DNA from 4 places in the Bacillus sp. D48C genome. Region 4 is predicted to be linked to each of the others. Evidence: riboswitches for the same ligand, from Rfam matches in the RefSeq annotation. Region 4 holds a riboswitch; each other region holds the start of a gene.
What was found. A riboswitch is a leader RNA that binds a small molecule or an ion and turns the genes downstream of it on or off. The one in region 4 is predicted to bind S-adenosylmethionine.
Positions count from the first base shown of each region.

Region 1 (5,557 bases), 200 kb from region 4:
TAATCCATTACTTGGAAATAGATAAAAATTTTATTTTTTAATGAACTATATAGACAGAAAAGCACTAAAACGAGTATGGTAGACAGCATAAAAAAAGATATGAAAACTTAATTTCATATCTTCTATTCATTCTATACATTTACAGGTTCTTCTACATAAGAAAGGGCATTTTCAAAATCGGATATTAAATCGTCAACATTTTCAAGGCCAACTGATAACCGAAGTAATGAATTAGAGATCCCTCTTTCATCACGAGCTTCTTGCGACAGTGCTGCATGTGACATTTTTGCTGGGTAAGAAAGAATTGACTCTACCGCTCCTAAACTAACTGCAAAAACGGGTAATTTTACTTTTGACAAAAATTGGCGGAGTGCATCTTCTGACTGCAAAGTAAACGATAAGACCGCTCCAGCTGATGTTGCTTGAGATTGTTGAATATCAAATCCGAGATGCGTTTGTAATCCAGGATAATAGACATTTTGTACTTTAGTGTGCTCTTGTAAATAATGTGCAATTTTATTGGCATTTTTAGCTGAATGCTCGAGGCGTACATGCAATGTTTTTAGGCCACGAAGTACGAGAGAACAATCTTGAGGCCCTAAAATAGCACCGAATGCATTTTGTAAAAATCCAAGCTTTTGAGCGAGTTCTGCATCTTTTACTACTGCTAATCCGGCAGTAACATCACTATGACCAGCAATAAATTTTGTAGCACTATGAAGAACGACATCAGCTCCAAGTTCAAGTGGTTTCTGGAATAGTGGTGTCAAAAAAGTATTATCAACAAAAGTAAGAGCGCCAATAGATTTTGCAAGTTTAGAAACTTCGCGGATATCTGTCACTTTTAAAAGTGGGTTAGAAGGTGTTTCTACATAAAAGAGCTTTGTATTTGGTTTAATGTTTTGTTTTATTTCTTCTAAATTGGTCATATCAACAAATGTATGTGAAACACCGTAACGGGAGAGTACCTCAGTTATCACTCTGTAAGTGCCTCCGTATACATCTTCTGAAATGAGTACGTGATCACCTTGTGAAAGAAGGAGGAATGCAGTGGAAATCGCTGCAATGCCTGATGCAAAGGCGAATCCCTTTGTTCCACCTTCTAATAAAGCAATGATATCTTCAAGAGCTTCACGAGTTGGATTTCCTGACCTGCTATAGTCATATTTTCCGAACGTATCTACATCAAACTGGTGAAAAGTTGATGTGTTATAAATGGGAACGTTCACAGCGCCCGTTTGTGAGTCATGTTTATATTGGTTGTGTAGTAAGAGTGTATCTATAGAATAGCTCATATTTTTACACCTTCTTTTATGAGTTTAATGGCTTGCTTTAAGTCTTGAATTAAATCGTTACTATTTTCAATGCCAACGGAGAATCGAAGAAGACGATTGCATACACCGTTTGCTGTTCTAATATCTTCAGGAATATCAGCATGTGTTTGCGTTGCTGGATAAGTCATTAAACTTTCTACACCACCAAGACTTTCTGCAAATGTAATTAAGGATAAAGATTGTAAGAATGGATTAATCCAAGCTTCATCTTTAAGGCGGAATGAAATCATGCCGCCTCTTCCTGGATAAAATACATCTGTCACCCCGTTTTCATCATTTAAATATGCAACAACTGCTTTCGCATTTTCTTCATGTTGTCTCATGCGAAGCGCTAACGTTTTCATACCGCGAATTAATAACCATGAGTCAAATGGGCTTAAAACCGCGCCTGATGCATTATGATAATGAGCGATTTCCTCGCAAAGTTCCATTCCTTTTGCAACGACAAGTCCGCTTAGTACATCGTTATGTCCCCCTAAATATTTCGTTGCGCTATGGAGTACAATGTCAGCACCTTCTGTTAATGGTTGCTGTATATAAGGTGTGTAGAATGTGTTGTCTACAATAAGAAGTAGTCCGTGCCTTTTCGCTACAGTTGCGACAGCAGCAATATCAGTAACTTGCATTAATGGATTAGTTGGAGTTTCTATGAAAATAGCCTTCGTTTCAGTTGTGATAGCTTGCTCAATTTGTTTAATAGATTGTGTATTTACGTATCTACATCGAACATTCCACTTTTTTTCGTGCTCAGAAAATAATCGATACGTTCCTCCGTATAAATCTTCAGATACAATAAGTTCGTCTCCAGAGTGGAATAGAGAAAGGACGAGGAGAACAGCCGCCATCCCTGAACTACAGGCATAACCTTGTTCGCCATATTCTAAGTCTGCGATCGCCTGTTCTAAAAGACCGCGAGTTGGATTGCCAGTTCGTGAATAGTCAAAGCCAGTAGATTTACCAATTCCTTCGTGACGATAAGCGGTTGAGAAATAAACCGGTGGATTAACCGTTCCTGTTGTAGTTTCACTGCGATTTCCGATTTGTGCTAGTTTCGTTTCGATTGTTGACATGTGAAAATTCCTCCTTTTTAAATTGAAACATTAAGTGAATATAAAATAAAAAAAGCCTTCTAAGAAGAAGGCTTTCGGTTTGAATAGAGTCTTCTTCTCATCTGTCAAATCTTTCACAATTTGCTGGAATTAGCACCTTATTAACAAACTGTTAATGGTTGCTGAGGCGTCATAGGGCCAGTCCCTCTACCTCTCTAGATAAGAATGTTCGTATGAAATTTTTATTATGTTTTTAACTTTACAACAAAAGATAATTGAATTGCAAGTTTATTTTAAATAATTTTTATTTTTCCGCAAGTATCATTGACTTTTACTTTTGTGCATGCTAAATTTATTAAAAAATTAACAAACATTGTTAAAAGGGGAACGCATTTCCTTTTAGCTACATAAATAAAATAATAAAGACAACTCTTATTGAGAGCGGTGGAGGGAAAGGCCCTGTGAAACCCGGCAACCTTCAAACGAAATGTTTGAAACGGTGCTAATACCTGCAAAACGAATGTTTTGCATAATAAGAGGAGGAACGATTATGTCCCCCTCTTCAAAGTGAAGAGGGGGTTTTTATATTGATAGAAATGAGGGAGATTCGTGAAATTACTAGATTTATTATCAAAAGGAATTGTAATAGGTGATGGTGCGGTTGGGACGTTATTGCATTCACATGGTTTGCAAAGTAGCTTTGAAGAATTGAATGTATCTGATCCAGACTTAATTATATCGATTCATAAACAATATGTAGCTGCTGGAGCAGATGTAATTCAAACGAATACGTATGGGGCAAATGAGACGAAATTACGTATGTATGGTTTAGAAAATCAAGTTACAGAAATTAATAGAGCGGCAGTAAAACTGGCGAAAGCATCTGTTACAGACAGAAATGCAATTTTAGGAACAATTGGTGGTATGAAACACATCGGAGCCGTTACAACGACTGATATGGAAAGGGAGTTTATGCTACTTGAACAGGCAGGGGCTTTACTAGAAGAACAGGTTGATGGATTACTATTAGAAACTTTTTACGATGAATTTGAATTACTTCATGCCGTTAAAGTATTGCGTAAGCAAACGAATATTCCAATTGTTGCTCAATTAGCGTTACATGAAGCAGGTACGACTCAAAATGGAAATGATGTCAATGAAATATTAAAGCAACTTATAGATTGCGGTGCAAATGTTGTTGGATTGAATTGTCAACTAGGGCCGCTTCATATGACGGAAGCTTTCAAAATGATATCGATTCCGCAAAATGGCTATTTATCAGCATACCCAAATGCAGGTCTCCCGAATTATGTGGAGGGACGTTATGTATATGAGGGAAGCCCAGCTTATTTTGAAGCGATGACACCGAGATTTATTGAGCAAGGTATTCGATTATTGGGTGGTTGTTGTGGTACGACTCCAGAACATATTCAAAGTATGAAGCGCGCTGTTGCGAATATTACCCCTGTAATAGAAAAAGACACGATTCAAAGGCCGAAAGTCGTTCATACGCATGAGAAACGTTCGAAGGCTCACGTCACTCTAGCAGAGAAAGCGAAAAAACAAACGACAGTTGTAGTGGAATTAGATCCACCGAAAACGTTAGATACACAGCGTTTTTTTGAAGGAGCAAGAGCGTTAAAAAGAGCGGGAGCAGATGCTATTACTCTAGCAGATAATTCATTAGCATCGCCTCGCATCTCGAATATGGCAATGGGTGCGTTATTAACCAAGCATGATATCCCAGTATTGACACATTTAACGTGTAGAGATCATAACGTCATTGGACTACAATCTCATTTGTTAGGTTTATCGGCGTTAGGGATGGAAGAAGTGTTAGCTTTAACTGGTGATCCAGCGCGCGTTGGTGATTTTCCCGGTGCAACTTCTGTATATGATTTATCCTCTATTGAGCTCATTAAAATGATTAAAGAAATGAACGATGGACGTTCAATTTTAGGGAAATCAATTGGACCGGCGACAAGGTTTTCTGTAGGCGGCGCATTTAATCCTCACGTGAGGCACTTAAAAGCAGCGGTTAAGCGAATGGAACGAAAAATAGATGCTGGAGCGGAGTATTTTTTAACTCAGCCAATTTACGATATCGCGCTAATTGAAGAAGTGTATGAAGCGACAAAGCATTTGGAACAACCTATTTTTATTGGAATTATGCCGTTAGTAAGTAAGCGGAATGCAGATTTTCTTCATTTTGAGGTGCCGGGTATTACTCTTCCTGAAGAAATAAGAGAGAGAATGGATGGACACGAAACGAAAGAGGCAGCAATTGAGGAAGGGATTCGCATTTCGCAAGAATTAATCGACATAGCGATGAAATATTTTAATGGTATTTATCTTATTACACCATTTTTAAAGTATGAAATTACAGAACATCTTGTTAAATATGTAAGAGAAAAGCAAGAAGTGAAAGAAGGTATTAATTGATGAAGTGTATAGAAGAAAAATTACAGAATAGCATTTTAATATTAGATGGGGCAATGGGGACAATGATTCAGCAAGAGGATTTAACTGCTGAAGATTTCGGAGGAGAAGAGTACGAGGGCTGTAATGAATATTTAGTAGAAACAAGACCAGACGTTATTTTAAAAATTCATAAAGCTTATATTGAAGCTGGAGCGGATATTATTGAAACAAATACATTTGGGGCAACGAATATTGTACTAAGTGATTATGAGCTGTCTCATTTAGATGAAGAACTAAATGAAAAGGCAGCACTTTTGGCGAAGCAAGCTGTTAAAGAAAGCGGGAAGGAAGTATATGTTGCGGGAGCAATGGGACCAACAACGAAAGCAATTAGTGTTACAGGTGGTGTGACTTTTGAAGAATTGATTGAGGCTTATACAAGGCAGGCACGAGGATTGTTAAAAGGAGAAGTTGATGTATTACTCGTTGAGACGAGTCAAGATATGCGTAACGTGAAAGCAGCTTATATTGGAATTCAAGCTGCTTTTGAAGAAATGAAAAAAACGGTTCCTATTATGATTTCAGGAACGATTGAGCCAATGGGAACGACTCTGGCTGGGCAAACAATTGAAGCTTTTTATTTATCAGTAGAACATATGAAACCATTATCTGTTGGATTAAACTGTGCGACTGGTCCGGAGTTTATGAGGAACCATATTCGTTCACTATCTGATTTATCGGAGTGTTACATTT
Region 1 is NZ_JBKFAQ010000001.1:591,401-596,957, forward strand. Features, by position in the region: gene metC (cystathionine beta-lyase) at 132-1,295, opposite strand; gene metI (cystathionine gamma-synthase/O-acetylhomoserine thiolyase) at 1,292-2,404, opposite strand; SAM riboswitch class I at 2,499-2,609, opposite strand; SAM riboswitch class I at 2,813-2,922, shown strand; gene ACLBXA_RS03175 (bifunctional homocysteine S-methyltransferase/methylenetetrahydrofolate reductase) at 2,993-4,825, shown strand; gene metH (methionine synthase) at 4,825-5,557, shown strand, end outside.
Region 1: it holds a riboswitch for S-adenosylmethionine, as region 4 does, so the genes downstream of both, metI (cystathionine gamma-synthase/O-acetylhomoserine thiolyase) here and mtnK (S-methyl-5-thioribose kinase) in region 4, are expected to answer to the same signal.

Region 2 (5,557 bases), on a different contig from region 4:
GGAATAATGGTGATTGTACCTGGGATTGTCCTTGCCATGGTTCTCGTTTTTCAATTGAAGGAGACGTTCTTGAAGGTCCAGCAGATCAACCGTTAAAACGAGTTGATAATGAGTGAACAAATAAAGAAGTTCAACATAATTACTGTTGAACTTCTTTATTTGTTATAAAACCTTTTCAGATAAATTTCAACACAGGGAGGAAAATATTAACATTAAATGAAATAATATATTCATCTACAAATTAAAAAGTGGGGGAATATTATGCAACCTTCAGCTCCACCTCATCTAGAATCTACAGAAACTATCTTTTCAAGCTCTATTACAAAACTTGTTGTTTTTATTTGTTGGCTAGCCATTTTAGCTGATGGATATGATTTAGGTATTTACGGTGCCGTTCTACCAAAGCTCCTAGAAGACAAAAGCTGGGCGCTATCACCATCGCACGCTGGCACAATTGCAAGCTATGCTTTATTTGGGATGTTTATTGGGGCTATTCTAGTTGGAACGATTACAGATCTAATTGGACGTAAATGGACGCTTATATGCTGTTTAGCACTTTTTTCTATCACAATGGGTTTAGCGGCTATCGCTCCTTCTCCTGAGTTATTTGGATTATCTCGATTTATAGGAGGAATCGGATTAGGCGGTGTTATCCCAACAGCTTCAGCACTTACTGTTGAATATTCACCCAAAAAAAGGCAATCTTTTATTTATGCTCTTATGTTTACTGGCTATCCTTTAGGTATCGTGTTAGGTGCTATTTTGTCTATATTTATGTTAGAAGATTTCGGATGGAGAATTATGTTTGGTATCGGAATGATTCCACTACTCCTCATTCCTTTCATTATTCGCTATTTACCTGAGTCCATTCAATTTTTATTATCACGTAATCGCCAAGAAGAAGTGAACCAAATTCTTAATCGTTTTCCAATTGAATTTCATGTGAAAAATAAAACTCATCAAGCTCCATCTACTATACAAAAGAAAAATGGATTTACTACGTTATTCTCAAAAGAATACATAAAAGCAACGCTACTTTTTTGGATTACTTATATAATGGGAATGTTTTTAATATACGGTTTAAACACTTGGTTACCACAGATGATGCGCCAGGCAGGATATCCTCTTGGGTCTAGTCTGTCATTTCTACTTATGCTAAATATTACCGCAGCTATCGGCGCATTATTCGCTGGAGCAATTGCTGATCGTATAGGAGCAAAAATTGTTATTAGCATCTCTTATCTTATGGCAGCTATATGTATCGGACTATTAACAATCAAACCATCTGTTACAATCATTTATCTTTTAATTGGCCTTGCTGGTATTGGATCAGTCGGTATTACTCAAATATTAAATGCATATGTAACACAATACTTCCCATCACATATCCGAGCTACCTCCTTAGGCTGGGGACTGGGGCTTGGCCGAGTTGGTGCAATTGCTGGCCCAATTCTTGTCGGTATTATTATGACAATGCAATATGACTTAGCATGGAATTTTTACTTATTCTCCTTTGCAGGTCTTATCGCAGCTATATCTGTTTTCTTCATTCCTACAAAATAAAAAGGGCACAAACTTACTTGTGCTCTTTTTCATATGCTTCAAACAACATATCTCGAAACAATGTATTTAAACTCTCAATATCGATTCCTGATCCCTTTTCAATTCCTTTTACATATTCCTGATAGTAATGAATTTGTTCTTCTAAAAATTGATTTAGCACCTTAATTTTCAATCCAACATCTAATTCAGTACCTGCTTTTTTCTTTATTAACAACTTTTCAATTTCATCTAATACGCTACGTTCTAATGATAATTCTGTAATCAATCGGTCAAATTCTACAGGAGGTAAAGTCGTTTTCTCTTCTAGCCACTTACAAGCTAAAATGGGACGTAATACATAAAAGTACTTTTTCAGCTTTACATTCTCACCTTGCAAAAATTCACGATAATTTTTCGACGCCATATGTAAATAATGATATATCGTTGCTTTTGGATCAAAATTCTTCTCACTCATCTGTTGAAGTAGTTCTGGAAAATTAGAGTTTTTCGAATAAAAAATTGGTGATCGAATCCACTCAAGTAAAGCAGGATTCGACTTCGCGAATAGTTGCAATGCCTTTTTAATATCCCAACCACTTATATCTAAATCATCGCTAATTGGATATTCAATTACATCTCGTTTATCATGAATTGATAAATACCATTCTACTGGATGTATATAAATAAACCTAACATCATAATCGCTATCTTTCGATGGAAACCCCCAAGCACGACTCCCTGATTCCACCGCAAATAAAATTTTCACATCATTCTCTTTTTCAATTCTTTCTAACTCCAACTCGATTTTCTCTCTCATTTCATAACAACTCCATTTTTTGATTATTTCCTTGGAAATTCGACAATACACTATTAATTTTACTACATACTAAAAAAACTGTCAGAAATTACTGACAGCCTAATAAAACGTCTATTGTTGCTTTTCAATTACAGTAGCAGCAATTCGTTCAAACTCTTTTTGAATCTCCTCTTTATATGCATCTACTATTGAAAAATCCATAGCAGCAATATAAATTCGTTCTAATTTATCACGAACCGATTTTGCTTTCGCTAAGAAAGACATCGCCTCATTCATTTTTGCTTTATACTGAATGGAGACATCACGAATTTCCTTCGCATATTTCTCATCCGTCCCTGGCGTAACAATAAGGGCATACATATCAATAATTTCATCACCCTCGCGACTTGGAAAATATTCATGTGGTGCGGTGCTATCAAAAATTGCAAATCCTAATTCTCTTACGATAACCATATCAAGACTATTCGGGTCAAATCCGCAATGATATACTTCAACTTCAAACCCTTTTTCCTCAGCTGCCTTAGCTAACTTTTTGAGCATCGTTGATTTTCCAGAGCCTGGGCGCCCTTTTATAAAATAACGATGTGGTAACCCTTCTGTTAAATTAGGAACAAAATCAACTGCTCCTTTCGGTGTAGCAGCTCCTAAAAAACGATGTTTTACAAGCGATTGTCTCCCGCTTTTATCTGCAAATAATTTCTGGATTAGCTGATTGGTTAGTTCATTTGCTTTATTAAAATCTATATTATCAATATATATCTTCTCCCACTCATCATGTATAACCAATGCCTCTTTAAAACGTGCGTAAGCAGACTGAAAAGCTTTGCTTGCTTCTGAAACAAATCTTTCAATTTCTAACTTCTGCTTTCTTAGTTTATCTGAGTCCCAAGCAATTCCTAAATTTATATACTCTTCAACAACTCCTGGCATTTTTGGCTCAATAACATGCGGCGATGTCCCATCAACAATTCCTACTTTTAATTTTGGGATAATTACACCATCAACCGATTTATTATCAGAAGAACAATGTAACAATTCAATATCATATCCTTTTTCAATCCATTCACGACCTATTGCCTTTATTAAAGAAGATTTTCCCGTTCCTGGGCCACCCTTTAAGATAAATAATCTGTCTAATCCTTTTAAATTCTCTTCGTATAAATTGTGAAATCCCCTAGCTGTATTACCACCAGCATAATAATTTAATACATTTCCTGTCACTGCACTCACTCCTTCGCAGCATTCTATTTACATAACCTACAATATGCGAGCAGCTTTATTTGGGTGAATACCTATTTTGTATTGCACGAAAAAAGGAAATGAATTACAATTTAACTATCGGAAAATTCCGTTTTCAAAAAAACTGAATACTTCTTTATCAAGAGAGGCAGAGGGACCGGCCCTTTGAAGCCCAGCAACCTCAGTTTATACAAACTGAATAGGTGCTAATTCCTGCAAAATGCATTGCATTTTGGAAGATAAAACTCAACTAGCATGTAAAGCTCACCTTTCTTGATATTGAAGGGTGAGCTTTTTATTATTTGAAAAATATATATTGGAGGTATGTAAAATGAAAGTAATTGATTTATCGCAAACATTTGAAAATAATATGTCTCAATTTCCTGGAACACCTAAAATACAACTAGAAGCTGTTACAAGTGTTGAAGAATCAGGCTATCAAGTTACAGATTTTCATTCTGTCGTTCATGTTGGCACGCATTGTGATGCTCCTGCGCATTTTATTTCAGGCGCAACGACCATCGATCAATTACCGCTGGATCAATTTGTAGGTGAAGCTGTTCTTATAGATGTAACACATATTCAAGAGCGAAAATTACCTAAGGCAGTATTGCATAATACTGACATAAAAGAAGGTGATATTGTTATTTTTCATTCTAATCTATCCACCAAATGGAATACAGAAGCTTATGAGAAAGAAGCATTTTATCTTTCTGAAGAATTAGCTGAAGAATTAGTTCAATTAAAAGTAAAATCTATCGGTTTAGATTTCATTTCTCCTGATGAAGTCACAACAGAAACATCACCGATTCATCACATATTACTAGGGAATAATATTTACTTAATTGAAAACTTAACAAATCTAGATGCTATCGAAACAAAACGTTTCTTTTTCTCAGCCGCACCTTTAAAAATTAAAAATAGTGACGGTGCTTTCGCAAGAGCATTTGCTGTTATATTTTAAACACAACCTATAAAGTGAACCTTTAATCAGTGGGGGTTTTGTTCATCCCACACCTAACTTCTTTGCTTCCGCTGAATTTTGAGGTGGGGGTCTTACTGCCCGGCAAATAGCGGGATTAAAAAAAGCAAAGGCCACTACTGGTCTTTGCTTCTATATTTTCTATTTAAATTAAGAAAGAATTGTTCCACACGGGGACGCACCCAAGCTAAACAATCTATCTCTTTCTTCTTTGTGCAAGCTATCTCTTCTCCATCTACCATTTCAACAAGTTCTAGTTCTAACAGTTGCCTCGTGAATGCTAACATATTCACTTCTTCAGATGGATACTCTTCTTTTAATTTCTCCTCAATTTCTCCCAATAAAAAACCGTCACGCATCATTGCCAATGCATCAATCCAAAGTGGCGGCATTTCATATTTTTCTCCTGTAATTGTATCTTTTACAATATAATTCTTTTGCTCTTTTCGAAATTGAATCGTGTGTAAACATACAGTCGAATTTAATGTTAATTCCATCATACCACCTCTTTCATAATATCTGCATAGAAAAAAGGATGCGCGTGCACCCCTTCTTATCTTTTCATAACACTACTGAACCGTTACATGAGTAATCAATCTCATGTCGATATTTTCCTCCATTATAAACGAAGTATTTTATAAAAAAAACCCTTCTTGAAATATTTTATAAAATGTTTATATTTACACAACAAGAACACTTTTCTGAAAAATCTTTTCTCCCAATACATTAAACGGTCGGCAGAAAAATTTCTACTTTCGTTCCTACTCCTAGACTACTTTGGATTGTGATACTCCCTTGATGTTCCTTAATAATTTTATATGTAATCATTAATCCAAGTCCTGTACCAGTCTCCTTTGTTGTGTAAAATGCCTTGCCGATTTTTTCCAACTTTTCATTCTCTATACCAAATCCTTGGTCTTCAACAGAAATACACAAATGTCCTTGCGTTTTTTGATATGCACGGATATGAATTTCTC
Region 2 is NZ_JBKFAQ010000012.1:29,787-35,343, reverse strand. Features, by position in the region: gene ACLBXA_RS23490 (FAD-dependent oxidoreductase) at 1-116, shown strand, start outside; gene ACLBXA_RS23485 (MFS transporter) at 262-1,563, shown strand; gene ACLBXA_RS23480 (nucleotidyltransferase domain-containing protein) at 1,577-2,359, opposite strand; gene ACLBXA_RS23475 (PRK06851 family protein) at 2,471-3,580, opposite strand; SAM riboswitch class I at 3,732-3,844, shown strand; gene ACLBXA_RS23470 (cyclase family protein) at 3,930-4,562, shown strand; gene ACLBXA_RS23465 (hypothetical protein) at 4,697-5,077, opposite strand; gene ACLBXA_RS23460 (ATP-binding protein) at 5,307-5,557, opposite strand, start outside.
Region 2: it holds a riboswitch for S-adenosylmethionine, as region 4 does, so the genes downstream of both, ACLBXA_RS23470 (cyclase family protein) here and mtnK (S-methyl-5-thioribose kinase) in region 4, are expected to answer to the same signal.

Region 3 (5,557 bases), on a different contig from region 4:
AATTGGACAAGGCATTATTGCCATTTCAATTGTAAGTTTACTCGGTGCATACATAAACTGGGGCTTTGGAATTGTTGTATCTGTTTTATACGCAAAAGAAGTGGCAAGGCAGCTGGACGGATTAGATTATAGACTAGCAATCGCCTCTTCTTACTCTGGATTTCTCATTTGGCATGCCGGTCTTTCTGCCTCTATTCCTCTTACGTTAGCAACAGGCGGTGAAACGTTAATTAAAACGACTGCTGGAAGTATTAAAGAGGCGATTCCAATAACAGAAACGTTATTCTCACCATACGCTCTCGTTCCAGTTATTATTTTTCTCATTACGATGCCTCTCATTAATAAAGCGATGCATCCAGATGAAAAACATACGATTACAGTAGATCCTAGCGTGTTCCATGAAGAAGCTGCTGCTCAAGAAGTAGAAAAAAATACGTTCGCTGAAAAGATGGAAAATAGCATTATTATTACACTTTGCGTTGGATTGTTAGGTCTCATTTATATTTTCAATTACTTTTATACGAAAGGTTTTAACCTTACTCTCGATATCGTGATTTTTATGTTATTAATTGCAGGTCTTATTTTCCACCGTACTCCGATTCAGTATATTCGTGCTTTTTCAGACTCTACGAAAAGTGCTTCTGGCATTTTACTTCAATTTCCGTTTTACGCAGGAATTATGGGCATGATGATTGGAGCAAATAGTGAAGGACTTTCACTTGGAGGAGCTATTTCTAATTTCTTTATTAGCATTTCAAATGAAACGACTTTTCCGCTCTTTACATTTTTAAGTGCTGGCATTGTTAACATTTTCGTTCCATCTGGCGGCGGTCAATGGGCTGTGCAAGCACCAATTATGATTCCAGCTGGCGCTGAACTTGGTGTACCTGCTGCAAAAACAGCAATGGCAATTGCATGGGGCGATGCTTGGACGAATTTAATTCAACCTTTCTGGGCATTACCAGCATTAGCGATAGCTGGTTTAGGTGCTCGTGACATTATGGGATTTTGTGTTGTGAACTTACTATATGCGGGTTTTATCATTAGTCTATGCTTCTTATTTATTTAAACGAAAAGCTAGTTTTATACTAGCTTTTTTACATAATAAATCAATTATTTCCCATGAAATTTATAATCTTCTCCCACTCTAACTCCGTAAGATGTAATGACTCAAATGCAAAAAAATCTTCGCACACTTTTTCAATTAGATGTGGATTTTCCCTCAAAAAATTCCACTGTAATACTTTAGGAAGAAAATGCATTTCATATTCTTTACTTCCCCGTACTACCTGATCAACTTCTCTTTCACAAATTCCTCTTATTAAATAATCATTTCTTAACTCTATTTGAATTTGCTGAAATGTTTCGCTGCATTTTTTCAATTGAAGTAAACACGTAACATACTTCCGAAAAAGTTCGCCATCATACTGAACACAGTTTATAATACGATCGACTTCATTCATAATGCACGAGCCTTTTCTTCTATTTGTAATAACCATTTCTCACGCTTTGATACTTTACTCGTTTTCACAGATTGAAACACTGACCGTTTTATATCGCGAATGCCACAAAAACGTAAAATACCTCTCTTCATCATAATCCAATCTGCTGATCGATATAACAATGCGACGTACCATAGAGGCGAGTCTAACGTATTAATAACCCATGCTTTTTTCCCTTGCAATAATCCTTTCGGCAGAGCCCCTTCATATTTATAAGCAAATCCAGCTACGAAAATACGATCGATAAATCCTTTTAAAATTGCTGGCATCCCCCACCACCATATTGGATAGATGAATAGAAGTGTATCTGCTTCTTCTACTAACGTTCTATACCGAGCTGTTTCCTCTTCATTTACTAAATCGCGTCTTTTCTTCTCTTCATTAAATACGAGGACTGGATCAAATTGTTCTTTGTATAAATCAAGTACGGTAACTGAATGATTTGTTTCCTGTAGTCCTTTTTGCACATGATTGAAAATCGCCGCGTTAAAACTTGAAGGGTTAGGATGAGCATATATAATTAGTACGTTCACTACAAAACAACTCCCTCTATACGTTAAAGTTTCTCCTTCTTTAATAACTTCTCTACAATTTGTACGTTTTTCGAACTTTGCAACAATCGATTTAATAATATAAGTAACTCTTCTTTTTTTAAATCTTTCAGTTTCTCTTTAACTGCACTCTCACCAGCACCTTGAATATCATAAACAACTGCCACCATATGTTTACAATAATTTTCATAGGGACACTCACAGTTACTTTCTGAAAAATCTTCGAGATCGATAACTACTTCATAATTCCCTGCATTTCCAGTAACGAAAGCAAACACTTTTTTATCTTGTATTTCAACATCTTCTACATGCCCATCTTCATAATATTCATATCCCTTATCTACAATGTACTTTGGGATCCATTTCGTTATATCTTTTAATAAGTAAGCGTACATAATTGTACCCCTTCCTTTAATTCCCTTTTGACTTCAAAAATCCTGCATGTTATTCTAATTACTGTTAAGTAGCAAGTCTACGTGACAAAACGACTGACACCTATTCGGCGAAGGTGTCTCTTTTCATTTGCAGCCGATATGAATTGCCTCTTTCAGGCACATTCAATTTTTGACACTACACACTCAACACCATTCCCTGTATCAGGCTGCTTTAGCAGTCTTTTACTCTACATACTCCGTTATTTTAAGAAAAAAAGAGAGCTTAGCTCCCTTTTCTCGCCTTATACAATACACCTTTTTCAGCATAGAGATATTCATCAGCTAATGTAATTTTCCCATCCAGTTTTAGTTCGTCTAATAATCTTGATAAATAAAATTGATGCAACATCTTTTTCGTGAATTTTCCTTCATGATGCGAAACGATATGTTCTTGAATATCTAACAATGATATCGGCTTATCTTGCTCTATCATATATTCATAAACTGTACTACGCAGTTTTACGTATTTTTCGAGTGTCACAGTAATGCGCAACCCCTTTCTTCTTAATATAAATTTTCGTAATCGGTTTTTTTGCAATAAAAAAACCTCTCCGATAAGAAGAAGTTACGTATATATCTTCGTCTTATCTCCCAGAACAAATATGTTCTGCTGGAATTAGCACCTGCATCGCGGTTGCTGGGTTTCATCGGGCCAGTCCCTCCACCTCTCTGGATAAGAAAATATTCACTTAATTCTTACTATACGTAATTCCACTTTAATTGTCAAACAAATATAATAAATATAACAAATTATATTTTCTTCCTTACTGTTCATACTACCCATATACGAACATGCAAGGAGGATTATGAAATGCATCAAAATGCTCGCGGATATGTACAAGATTCTTTTCAATCATTACAAGAAGCTAAAAATTGTTTAGAAGAAGCGCTCGAAACAGTTGAAAAAGATTTTAATCGCGCTCGTATTGAACAATCACTTTATGCTGTTGAACAAGCTATTCAACGTTGCGAGTACACCGTTCACATTTTAGAAAAAGATTAAAAACTTCCCATCTATTGATGGGAAGTTTTTTCAAATGGCATACTTCATAATTATTGCCGTTATGATTAAAAAATATACAGAATTAGCAATTTCTAAAATTCCTACTTTTATAATAGAAATTTTTTTGCCATACAACACAATTGCTCGAATGACACTTGGTATAAAAATAAGAGAACACCACGGATTAATCGCAAATACAATTATCGTTAATAAGATATGATATCCCCAAGATATAAGACGATACTTCGGGTTATTTTTTTCACGAATCATCGTTTTCACATAGAACGTACTACCTAAAAAGTATAAAAATGAAATAAGTGCAATGAATAAAGCTGTATGATCGATTTGCTTCATTGAAAAGTAATAACTAATTAACCCACCGATACAAAACACAATGATTGCACAAATATCATTTAATAGTGCTCTTTCATTTTTTTGACGGGCGTAATACATATTCACTATAAATAATGGAATCATTACTATTAAGAATAAAAGAATTCGCCACTCATATAATAAAGAAATCATCCCAAATAGGAACGCAATGCTGAAATAAACAATGGTAGCTTGTAAAAACTCTTTTTTTCGTCTTTGCTTTATGTACGTAAGAAATGGATACGTGGCTAAATAGATAAAAAACCACGCTAAAAACAATGGAATATGATAAATAGTAGGTTTCCCAAGTACGACACTTAATAAAAAAGGAATAACAAGCATGGCCCATGCACCATGTTGCTTCGGAATAACTAACTTCATTAACTATACACCTCACTTTTGAAAAAAGTTCTCACCTACCATTATACAAATAATTTTATATAATAACGGATGCATATTAAATCAATTTTTTGACAAAAAAATGCTCCTTACAATATGTAAGAAGCATGAAAGAGGCAAACGAATATGTAAGTCGCGACCCTACCTTATATGAGTATGCTTTTCTATGTCACGTTATGCTCATCTAATATACCGTATTTCTTTTTAAATCTTGTAAGAATCGTAATCCATGAAGTACTAAATAGTAATAAGAAAATAACATTCGAAATCGCATGGCTCAAATCAAAGTAAAAACTTGCGATATAATACGAAATGACAGTTTCCCACGTTGCTTCTCGTATAAAACCGAGAAGGCCCCAGAAATTCATAATCCAGCCAAATAAAAAGCCAACAATTACTCCGTAAAGAAGTCTTCCCCATAGCTTTTTCATAAAAAATGTATTACGAAGTAGACCTGCTATAAAACCAATCATGCCCCATGAAAACATTTGCCACGGTGTCCATGGACCTTGTCCTAAAAAAATATTGGATATGATTGCTGCTGTAGCACCAATCATAAAACCAGTTTCACTTCCAAATACAATTGCAGAAACGATAATGACAAAAGAAGTTGGTTGTACACTTGGTAAAATAGAAAATGGCACCCGGCTTACTGCTGCAATTGCCGCTAATACAGCAACGAGAACAATTTCACGTGAAACAAACGCCTTTCTTTCAAAACGGATATAGAAAGGCAACATAATAACTGCTAATATAAACAAACTACTTAACATGTAATAACCGTCCATGACAAGTGTCGTAAGAAGTAATGTGCCGATTATTACTGCAAAGATACATATTATAAATGCAACATATCGTTTGGACACGCTTCGTACACATCCTCCCACGTTAATGCATATGGCAATTCTTTTCGAATGAATCGATTAATAGATGTTGTATAAAAGAAGTTGCCGCTAAAAAATTCTTTCGGTGCATCATTCATAATGACTGTTCCATCAAATAACATCATACATTGATCCACGTATTTCGCTGCAAACTCAATATCATGCGTTGCCATTACAATTGTTGTACCTTCTTTTTGTAGCTTCCTAAATAGTTCTCCTACTCTTTCTTTCTTCCACGGATCTAGCCCCTTTGTCGGTTCATCAAGTAATAATAAAGTCGGCTTTGATAATAACGTCGTACATAATGCAAGAAGTTGTTGCTCTCCTCCGCTACAATCGTGCGGATGGCGTTCTTTAAGCGAATACAACCAAAACTGTTTTAGCGTATCTTCTGCTATTTCTTTTCCTTGTT
Region 3 is NZ_JBKFAQ010000002.1:655,277-660,833, forward strand. Features, by position in the region: gene ACLBXA_RS08410 (short-chain fatty acid transporter) at 1-1,069, shown strand, start outside; gene ACLBXA_RS08415 (hypothetical protein) at 1,110-1,463, opposite strand; gene ACLBXA_RS08420 (NAD(P)H-dependent oxidoreductase) at 1,460-2,035, opposite strand; gene ACLBXA_RS08425 (SWIM zinc finger family protein) at 2,059-2,448, opposite strand; gene ACLBXA_RS08430 (hypothetical protein) at 2,711-2,968, opposite strand; SAM riboswitch class I at 3,069-3,167, opposite strand; gene ACLBXA_RS08435 (hypothetical protein) at 3,299-3,490, shown strand; gene ACLBXA_RS08440 (YwiC-like family protein) at 3,521-4,243, opposite strand; gene ACLBXA_RS08445 (ECF transporter S component) at 4,426-5,127, opposite strand; gene ACLBXA_RS08450 (ABC transporter ATP-binding protein) at 5,100-5,557, opposite strand, start outside.
Region 3: it holds a riboswitch for S-adenosylmethionine, as region 4 does, so the genes downstream of both, ACLBXA_RS08430 (hypothetical protein) here and mtnK (S-methyl-5-thioribose kinase) in region 4, are expected to answer to the same signal.

Region 4 (5,557 bases):
TGCAACATGTGCTTTTTCTAGTAAAATATCAGCAAATTGCTCAGAGGTATATCCTTTTGGAACAGGAAGCCATGCAAAGAATGACCCTGTTGGAATGTCTACATTCCAACCAATTGATTGACAAGCCGAAATAAGAGCGTTTCGTCGAGATTCGTAACTATTTACAAGGTCTATTACGCAAGACTGTGAACTTAATAGTGCTTCGCGGGCAGCATCTTGAACTGCACCAAAAATACTAACATACATATGATCTTGTAATAAGTTAATGGTTTCAATGACACTTTCATTCCCTACTGCAAAAGCAATACGCCAGCCAGCCATATTGAAAGTTTTCGATAGAGTGTAAATTTCAATACCTGTATTTTTAGCACCGTCTGCTTGCAAGAAACTAACAGGTTTTTGACCATCGAATCCAATCGCACCGTAAGCAAAATCATGAACCACTAATATATTATGTTTATTAGCAAAATGAATAGTTGCATCAAAAAAATCTTTTGATGCAGTAGCACCTGTAGGATTATTTGGATAGTTTAAAAACATTAATTTTGCACGCTCGGCAATAGAGTTATTAATTTTTGTGTAATCTGGTAAAAAGTTATTTTCTGCAATAAGCGGCATTGTTTCAAATTGTGCTTTTGCTAAAGCAACTCCTGATAAATAATCTGGATAGCCTGGATCTGGAACGAGAATCGAATCACCAGGGTTTGTAAAACAAACTGGTAATTCTACTAATCCAGCCTTTCCACCAAACAATATAGCAACTTCAGTTTTCGGATTTACTACTACATCATATTCACGTTGATAGAATGTTGCCACGGCTTCTTTTAAACTTTCATGTCCGCGAAATGGCGGATATTTATGATGAATGGTCTTTTCTGCAGCATCTTGTAAAGCTTTTACGATATGCTGCGGTGTTGGTTGATCTGGATTACCTTGACCTAGATTAATAACATCGTGACCAGCTGCAACGAATTTGTTAACTTTTGCAACAAGTGAAGCGAAAAATTGTGTTGGCAATGATGTTACTATCTCAGAAGGTTGAAATAATTTCATACTTTCCACCTCTTTTGAAAGTTGTTACAATTCTAGTGACAAATGATATAATCTTTCCAGTATTTTGTAAAGAGAAAAATAAGAATGGGGCTGAAAAAATGAAAGTCGCATGTATTCAAATGGATATTGTTTTTGGAGATGTAGAAAAAAATATTGAGAATGCTAAAAATAAAATAAGCGAAGCGATGAAGGAGAGACCGGATGTTATTGTCTTACCAGAATTATGGACAACAGGATATGATTTAGCAAGACTTTCTGAAATTGCAGATAGGGATGGATTGGAAACGAAAGAAAAGTTGAAAGAATGGTCGAAACAATATGGTGTACATATTGTTGGTGGTTCCATAGCGAAGCAAACAGAGCAAGGTGTTACAAATACAATGTATGTGGTAAACAAGGAAGGAGAACTAGTCAATGAATATAGTAAAGTGCATTTATTTCAGCTTATGGATGAACATAAATATTTAATCGCTGGAAATAGTACAGGTGAATTTAAGTTAGATGATGTAGAGTGCGCCGGCACAATTTGTTATGACATTCGTTTTCCAGAGTGGATGCGCGTTCATACTGCAAAAGGTTCAAAAGTTTTATTTGTTGTAGCAGAATGGCCATTAGTTCGTTTAGCACATTGGCGTTTGCTATTGCAAGCAAGAGCAGTTGAAAATCAATGTTATGTTGTTGCCTGTAATAGGGCAGGAAAGGATCCGAATAATGAGTTTGCCGGTCATTCTTTAATTGTCGATCCTTGGGGCGAGGTTGTTGTAGAAGCAAATGAAGAAGAATCAATTTTATTTGGAGAGCTTGTATTCGAGAAAATTAAAGAAGTACGTAAAGGAATTCCAGTTTTTGCGGATCGTCGTCCAGAATTATACAAATAAAATGTTGACAAGTGATTTTTATTCTTGGTATAGTCTTCAACATAAAGTTAAAAATTCAAAAAATTATACAACTCTTATCAAGAGCAGGTGGAGGGATTTGGCCCGATGAAGCCCAGCAACCGACCGTAATACCATTGTGAAATGGGGCGTTTATTACGCCAAAAGGCACGGTGCTAATTCCAGCAGAAAGTAAAACTTTCTGGCAGATAAGAGGGGAGAAGATAAACTTCAAACCTCTTTCTTAGTGGAAAGAGGTTTTTCTATGTTAGAAAAACCTCTGAATTTAAAAAGGGGGAGAAGACGATGGGATATTATTCATTAACAGAAATAACAGCTGTACAATATGCGAAAGATCATGGCTATTTTGAAGCGAAGGCAAATGTCGTTTGTCATGAAATTGGAGACGGAAACTTAAATTACGTGTTCAAATTAGATGATGGAGAGAAATCAATTATAATAAAACAAGCACTGCCCTATGCGAAAGTAGTTGGTGAAAGCTGGCCATTGTCTATAAAAAGAGCAACGATTGAAAGTAAGGCCTTACAAATTTTTGCGCAGTATGTACCGGATTATGTTCCAGCAGTGTACAGTCATGATGAAGAGTTAGCGATAACGGTAATAGAAGACTTATCAAGACTAACAATTACAAGAAAAGGATTAATAGGCGGAGAAGAATATCCGCTTTTATCCCAGCATATCGGCCGTTTTCTAGCACATGTTTTATTTTATACTTCAGATTTTGGTTTACAGTCAGAAGAGAAGAGGGTACTAGAAGGTACCTTTGTAAATCCGGACCTTTGTAAAATTACAGAGGATTTAGTGTTTACAGATCCGTTTGGACATTATGATACAAATGATTATGAGCCAGATTTACAGCTCGTGGTTGATGAACTTTGGAGTGATAAAACTTTAAAACTAAAAGTAGCACAATATAAATATAAGTTCTTAACAAGAAAAGAAACTCTTATTCATGGTGATTTACATACTGGTAGTATTTTTTCGTCACCTTCTGAAACGAAAGTGATTGATCCAGAATTTGCGACATATGGCCCATTTGGATTTGACATAGGTCAATTTATTGCAAATCTATTATTAAATGCTTTATCTAGAGAAGAAGAAAAAAGAAGTGTACTATTTTTCCATATAGAAAAGACGTGGAGTTATTTTGTAGAGACTTTTACAAAGTTATGGATTGGAGAAGGTGTAGAAGTATATACGAAAGAAAAACAATGGTTACCAATTATTTTGCAAAATATCTTTACTGATGCAGTTGGATTTGCCGGATGTGAACTGATTCGTAGAACAATTGGTTTAGCTCATGTAGCAGATTTAGATGAAATAGAAAATAAAGAAACAAGAATTCAAGCTAAGAAGCAAGCGCTATCCTTAGGTAAAGAACTAATAAAATATGAATCTAAAAGTGCAGATATTCAACTGTTTCGAACATTATTTCAACAGACAGTTTCAGGGGGCGTAAAAGCGTGAGTACAATTGTTACTGTTCCGAGATCTGTAAGCTGGAAAGGTGATGCAATTGCGGTATTAAATCAAACGAAATTGCCGCATAGCACAGAATACAAAACATTGACGACTATTGAAGAGGTTTGGAAAAGCATCGTAATGTTAGAAGTACGAGGAGCGCCTGCAATTGGAATTGTAGCTGCATTTGGCTTGGCGCTTGCATCAAAAAAATATAACACTGTACATATTGAAGAATTTCAAAAGAAGTTTAATAGAGATTGTAATTATTTGGGGACGTCACGCCCGACAGCGGTCAATTTATTTTGGGCAATTGATCGTATGAGAGAATCTATTCGAGGGATTACTACAATAAAAGGAGCACAAAAAACATTAGAAGAAGAAGCGCTTCGCATTCAGCAGGAAGATGAAGAGGTGTGCCGAAATATTGGGGAATATGCGTTAACATGTTTTAAAGATGGCGATAATATTTTAACAATCTGTAACGCTGGAAGTATCGCAACTGCCAGATATGGAACTGCATTAGCTCCCTTTTATATTGGAAAAGAGAAAGGTGTGCGTTTACATGCATATGCGTGTGAAACGAGACCAGTTTTACAAGGTGGTCGCTTAACGACGTGGGAATTGAAGCAAGCAAATATTAATGTGACCCTTATTACAGATAATACTGCAGCTCATGCTATTCAAACGAAAGAAATAGATGCAATTATTGTAGGGGCGGATCGAATTGTCGCAAATGGAGATACGGCAAATAAAATAGGGACAATGAATTTAGCTATTTTAGCAAAGTACTTTGATATCCCATTTTATGTTGCTGCGCCACTGTCAACATTTGATGTTACGAAAGAAACTGGAGCCGAAATAATTATTGAAGAAAGAGATGAAACAGAAGTTACGAAAATCTTTGGAAAACAAGTAGCACCAATCGGAACGAATGTTTATAACCCTGCATTTGACGTAACACCGAACGAATTAATTACAGGAATTATTACTGAGAAAGGTATTATAAGCGGGGATTATAAAAGAGAAATTGCATCATTATTTGAAAAACAGGCTAATACATAATAGCTTGTTTTTTTATGCCTAAATGCATTGTTTTCTCTTACTTATATAATGAAAGGAGGAGAAGAGGATGGAAGAGTGGATCAAGATGATAGGTAATGTAGGGTTTCCAATTGTTGTAACATTATATTTACTCCACCGTATTGAAAGTAAATTAGAGGGGGTAATTGTTGCAATTGAGAAGCTCCCGCGGCAATTACTAAAGTACGAAGATCCTCGCGATAAAAAATAAAGTTTGCTCTTCTTGAGCAAACTTTATTTTTTATTGAGCAGTATAGCCACCATCGATAACGACAGCTTGACCAGTTATACCTTTCGCTTTTTCACTCGCTAAAAACATAGCATAATCAGCGATTTCTTGTACTTGTAGCAAACGCTTCTGTGGTACAAGTGGATAAATGACATCTTCTAAAACATTTTCAAGTGGTACATTTCGTGTAGTAGCTAAGTCTTGTAGTTGATTACGTACAAGAGGGGTATCGACATAACCAGGGCAAAGGGCATTAACAGTAATACCATGCGTAGCACCTTCTAAAGCGGCAACTTTTGTTAATCCAATTACGCCATGTTTTGCACTATTATAGGCAGCTTTTCCAGCAAACCCGACCAGGCCGTTAATAGAAGCGACATTAATAATACGACCATATTTTTGTTGTTTCATAATCGGAAAGGCATGCTTAATTGCGATAAACGGAGCAATTTGCATAATTTGAATTAGCAGCTCGAACTTTTCAGTTGGAAAGTCTTCAATGGGTGAAACGTGTTGCATTCCTGCGTTGTTAATTAATATATCTAATGAACCGAAATGATCAACTGTTTGAGAAATTGCTGCTGTAATTTCCTCTTCAGATGTAACGTCACATTTTAAACCGATAGCTTGAAAACCTTCATTTTGTAATTGTTCAGCAGCTTCTTTCGCACGTTCTTCAAGGCGATCAGTAATCACAACTTTTGCACCTTCTTTTGCAAAAGTACTTCCCACTTCATATCCAATACCACTCGCAGCACCTGTTAAAAAGACAACTCGATTTGTAACCATGATGAAAAACATCCCTTCATAATAAAGTTTTCATAGTGCTCTATTTA
Region 4 is NZ_JBKFAQ010000001.1:794,526-800,082, forward strand. Features, by position in the region: gene ACLBXA_RS04335 (pyridoxal phosphate-dependent aminotransferase) at 1-1,053, opposite strand, end outside; gene ACLBXA_RS04340 (carbon-nitrogen family hydrolase) at 1,068-1,931, shown strand; SAM riboswitch class I at 2,003-2,144, shown strand; gene mtnK (S-methyl-5-thioribose kinase) at 2,235-3,416, shown strand; gene mtnA (S-methyl-5-thioribose-1-phosphate isomerase) at 3,413-4,474, shown strand; gene ACLBXA_RS04355 (YvrJ family protein) at 4,542-4,703, shown strand; gene ACLBXA_RS04360 (3-hydroxybutyrate dehydrogenase) at 4,734-5,510, opposite strand.